DNA from 2 places in the Pseudogracilibacillus sp. SE30717A genome. Region 2 is predicted to be linked to the other one. Evidence: a T-box and tRNA genes for the amino acid it is inferred to sense, from the RefSeq annotation. Region 2 holds a T-box; the other holds one or more tRNA genes.
The links. The T-box of region 2 lies ahead of ileS (isoleucine--tRNA ligase). A T-box ahead of a tRNA ligase gene usually reads a tRNA of that ligase, here a tRNA-Ile.

Region 1: it encodes a tRNA-Ile, which carries the amino acid that the T-box ahead of ileS (isoleucine--tRNA ligase) is inferred to sense. The anticodon was not compared.

What each region holds. Positions count from the first base shown of each region.
Region 1 covers NZ_JAXHDF010000008.1:175,548-178,024, forward strand. The annotation lists gene sodA (superoxide dismutase SodA) at 1-510, opposite strand, end outside; tRNA gene SPD48_RS14055 (tRNA-Phe) at 690-762, opposite strand; tRNA gene SPD48_RS14060 (tRNA-Ser) at 921-1,013, opposite strand; tRNA gene SPD48_RS14065 (tRNA-Ile) at 1,024-1,097, opposite strand; tRNA gene SPD48_RS14070 (tRNA-Met) at 1,105-1,178, opposite strand; tRNA gene SPD48_RS14075 (tRNA-Asn) at 1,182-1,256, opposite strand; gene SPD48_RS14080 (Na/Pi cotransporter family protein) at 1,563-2,477, opposite strand, start outside.
Region 2 covers NZ_JAXHDF010000008.1:66,027-68,503, reverse strand. The annotation lists gene SPD48_RS13470 (YlmH family RNA-binding protein) at 1-169, shown strand, start outside; gene SPD48_RS13465 (DivIVA domain-containing protein) at 281-772, shown strand; T-box leader at 875-1,090, shown strand; gene ileS (isoleucine--tRNA ligase) at 1,170-2,477, shown strand, end outside.

The sequences.
Region 1 (2,477 bases), 110 kb from region 2:
AGCGTGCTCCCATACATCAAGGCCTAAAATTGGCGTTTTACCTTCCATTAAAGGACTATCTTGATTTGGTGTGCTAGTTATTTCTAACTCACCGTTATTAACAGCTAGCCAAGCCCAACCAGAGCCAAAGCGTGTTGCTGCAGCTTTTGCAAATTCCTCTTTAAAACTATCAAAGCTACCAAACTTTTCATTAATTTTATCAGCTAATTCACCTGTTGGCTCACCGCCACCATTTGGAGAAAGGACTTTCCAGAATAGGCTGTGGTTTGCGTGTCCTCCACCATTATTACGTACTGCTGTACGAATATCTTCTGGAACTGCATTTAAATCACTTACTAAGTCTTCAATCGACTTACTCTGCAAGTCGCTATGTCCTTCTAGAGCTGCATTTAAGTTTGTTACATAAGTATTGTGATGCTTCGTGTGATGAATATTCATTGTCTCTTTATCGATTGTTGGCTCTAAAGCATCGTAATCGTATGGTAATTCAGGTAACTCAAACTTTGACATATGTTATCCTCTCCTTAATTTTATAATCCCTACATGTAAAGGTTATCAAAGCTTTAATAAAGGTGCAAATCTTTAGCACTTTTTATTAATTAACAAAGGTAAAAAATGATGAAGCATAAATAGGATACTGTATTCCAAATGATACACAAATAAAAAAACAAGCTTTTCGCTTGTTTATATGGCTCGAGACGGAATCGAACCGCCGACACAAGGATTTTCAGTCCTTTGCTCTACCGACTGAGCTATCGAGCCATGATAATAGTAGTATTGTAATTCAGTTATTCGTTTACTATTCGGATTAGTCGCCTACGGTCCAGTGGGTCCTCGGCGCAGATGGTGTATTTTTTATAAAAATACACATTGCTCTACCGACTGAGCTATCGAGCCTAGAAATATGTATTTCATGTATATGGAGGAGGAAGAGGGATTCGAACCCCCGCGGGCTTTGACACCCCTGTCGGTTTTCAAGACCGATCCCTTCAGCCAGACTTGGGTATTCCTCCGAGTTTAAAATGGACCCTGCAGGACTCGAACCTGCGACCGATCGGTTATGAGCCGATAGCTCTAACCAACTGAGCTAAGGGTCCTTATAAGTAGCGGCGGAGGGGATCGAACCCACGACCTCACGGGTATGAACCGTACGCTCTCGCCAGCTGAGCTACGCCGCCATATGGCTCCACAGGTAGGGTTCGAACCTACGACCGATCGGTTAACAGCCGATTGCTCTACCACTGAGCTACTGTGGAATAAGAATTGTAGAAAAGTTTATTTCTTAACTATGTTTATTTGTTCCGCTGTCCTCATACTATTATATGAAGTCAGCTTACTTTAAGATAGTGCTATGTAAAAAATCTCATTCATTTTACTTTCACTTTTGCTTCCCTTGGATATTATAATAGATTTGAGATCAGTTTGTCCAATGAAATATGTATATAAAATAAAATGAATTTATTAAGTAAATAATTTATCCCTAAAAGAGACGACAAGATATAATTTACCATGGAATTTATATCTTGTCAATCCTTTTTTAAAAATATTTATTTTTAGAGGAATTATTGGTTTCCATTAAGTACTTCTTCAGCAATATTTACTGCATGATCCCCTATTCTTTCTAAATTACTTATAATATCGACAAATACAATTCCAGCCGATCCTGTACAAAGAGCTTCATTCATACGAATAATATGCTTTTTTCGGAAACTTCTTTCCATCTTATCTATTTGATCCTCTTTTTGAATGACAGCTAATGCTTCTTCTCTGTCCAATGATTCAAGAGATTTTACAGCCTGATTTACAGTGGAAATAGTTAAATCAAACATTTCATGAAGATCTTCATGTGCATGTTCTGTTAAATTTATCTTATTCGAAATTTTATATTCCATTAATTCTATAATGTTCTCAAAATGATCTCCTATTCGTTCTATGTCACGAACGCTATCCATTAACGCAGTATGTTTAGAACTGTCTGCTTCTGATAATGTTTTGCTTGAAATGCTAACTAAATAATTCGTTATTTCTCTATCCAGATTATTCAATGCTCCTTCTATTTGCATTGCCATCTCTGAATGTTTTTCTTGTTGGGTCATAACATATAGGCTTGTTTCTTCTAAACCTTTTACACTGTATTCCCCCATACGAATAATCTCAGATTTAGCTTGATCGAGCGCTACAGTGGGAGATTGTTCGATAAAGATTGGGTCTAAGTGCTGAGGTTTGTATTCTATTGTCACATCTTCCCCTGGTATTATCCTTGTAACGATCCACGCTAAAGCACCAATAAAAGGGAATTGGATAATCGTATTAGCTATATTAAAACTTCCGTGAGCAAAGGCTATCGTCATTTCTGGGTTAAGATTAAATGTACTTTGTAAGAACATTACAAAACTTACAAAAAATCCTAATATAATCATAAATATAACTGTTCCGATAACATTGAATGTGACATGGGTAAAAGCAGCTCTTCTTGC
Region 2 (2,477 bases):
AGGTAACAAAGTAAAAGTAAACTTTACGGATGTAGATGACCCATCTATGCAAGTAATTGTTAATGATTTAATTTCAGTACGTGGCTATGGACGAAGTAAGATCATTACTATTGATGGAAAAACAAGAAAAGATAAGATAAAAATAACAACTGCAAAATTAAAAGCATAAAAAGTATAGAAATAAGATGTTGAATCATTTAATATGTATTATAATAGAAAAATATGTTAAACAGAGAATGTTTGTGAACTATGCTAGCAAATTTCAGGAGGTGTTGATCTAATGCTTTCTCCAATAGATATACATAATAAAGAATTTACGAGACGCATCAGAGGTTACAGTGAAGATGAGGTAAATGAATTTCTGGATCAAATTATTAAAGATTATGAAATGACTATTCGTGAGAAGAAACGCTTAGAAAAAGAAGTGGAAGAATTAAACGAAAAAATAGGACATTTCACAAACATTGAAGATACACTAAATAAGTCCATTTTGATTGCTCAGGAAACTGCCGAGGAGTTAAAAGCAAACGCTCGAAAAGAGGCAAAACTTATTATTAAAGAAGCAGAAAAAAATGCAGATCGGATTATAAATGAATCCCTTGGTAAATCTAGAAAAATTGCGGTAGAAATGGAAGAATTACAGCGTCAGTCAAAAGTTTTTCGAACTAGATTAAAGATGTTAATTGAAGCACAGCTTGACATGGTAAATAATGATGATTGGGAACAATTTTTAGAGACGGCTGAAGATGAATCAGAAATCCTAGCTGAATAAAATGTTATACTGAGGATGCCAATAGTTTTGTTGTATGAATAAAGCTTTATTGTGCTATAATAATATTATTATAAAATCGCGTAGTAAATTTAATAAACGTTTATAAATACGATGAAAGAAATAGTATAAGAGAAAAAAGACTGGTAAAGCGAGTTAGGGTTGGTGGGAGCCTAATCCAGTCATTCTTTTAGAAGATCATTCTGGAGTAGCCAATTGAATTCAGTAGATTTGGCCGGATGATTCACGTTACGAATATAAAGTGAATATAATATATATTATATTTATAAGGGTGGTACCGCGGGTTTCCTCGTCCCTTTAGGGATTTTGAGGATTTTTTTGTATTATAAAAGAAATAAATTTTTTGACATGTGAAACTCTGAAGGAGGATAAATTTTAAATGGACTATAAAGATACACTACTAATGCCAAAAACAAAATTCCCAATGCGAGGTAATTTACCTAATAAAGAACCTTTACGCAGAGAAGAATGGGATCAAAATAAAATATATGAAAAAACGCAAAAAAGAACAGAAGGAAGACCTTTATTTGTTTTGCATGATGGACCACCATATGCGAATGGGGACTTGCATATTGGACACGCGTTAAACCAAATTTTAAAAGACTTTATTGTACGGTATAAATCGATGTCAGGTTTTCACGCACCATATGTTCCAGGTTGGGATACACATGGATTGCCGATTGAAACAGCATTAACTAAAAACAAGAAAATTGATCGTAAAAAGATGAGCACAGCTGAGTTTCGTCAAAAATGTGCTGAATATGCACTTGAACAAGTAGATCGACAGCGAGAACAACGGAAACAACTAGGTGCTACAGGTGATTGGGATAATCCGTATATTACATTAACGAAAGATTATGAAGCTGCTCAAATTAAAGTATTCGGAGAAATGGCGAAAAAAGGATATATTTATAAAGGACTAAAGCCTGTTTACTGGTCACCTTCTTCAGAATCTGCTTTAGCTGAAGCCGAGATTGAGTATCAAGACAAGCGTTCTCCGTCTATCTATGTTTCATATGATGTAACAGACGGACATGATTTATTGGAAAACGGAACGAAAATTATTATTTGGACGACAACTCCTTGGACAATTCCAGCAAGTTTAGGGATTAGTTTACATCCTGACTTAGAATATGTTGTGGTAGACGTAAATGGTGAAAAATATGTCGTTGCACACGATTTATTAGAAGCAATTGCTGAAGAGCTTGATTGGGATAACTATAAAGAAGTTCGTACATTTATGGGCCGTCAAGCAGATAAAATAATTGCAAAACATCCATTCTATGATCGTGACATAATTGTTATGCTTGGTACACATGTAACTACTGAAGCAGGTACAGGTTGTGTTCATACAGCACCAGGTCATGGGGAAGATGACTTTTATGTATCGAAAAAATACGATGTTGAAGCATTTTGTCCAGTTGATGATCGTGGCTACTTCACGAGTGAGGCGCCTGGTTTTGAAGGAATGTTTTATGATGATGCAAATAAAGCGGTAACAGATAAATTAAAAGAAGTAGATGCTTTATTAAATTTAAAATTTATTACGCATTCATATCCGCATGATTGGCGCACGAAAAAGCCGACTATTTTTAGAGCTACATCCCAGTGGTTTGCTTCCATTAAAGATTTCCGACAAAATATTTTGGACGAAATTAAGGAAGTAGAATGGCACCCGCATTGGGGA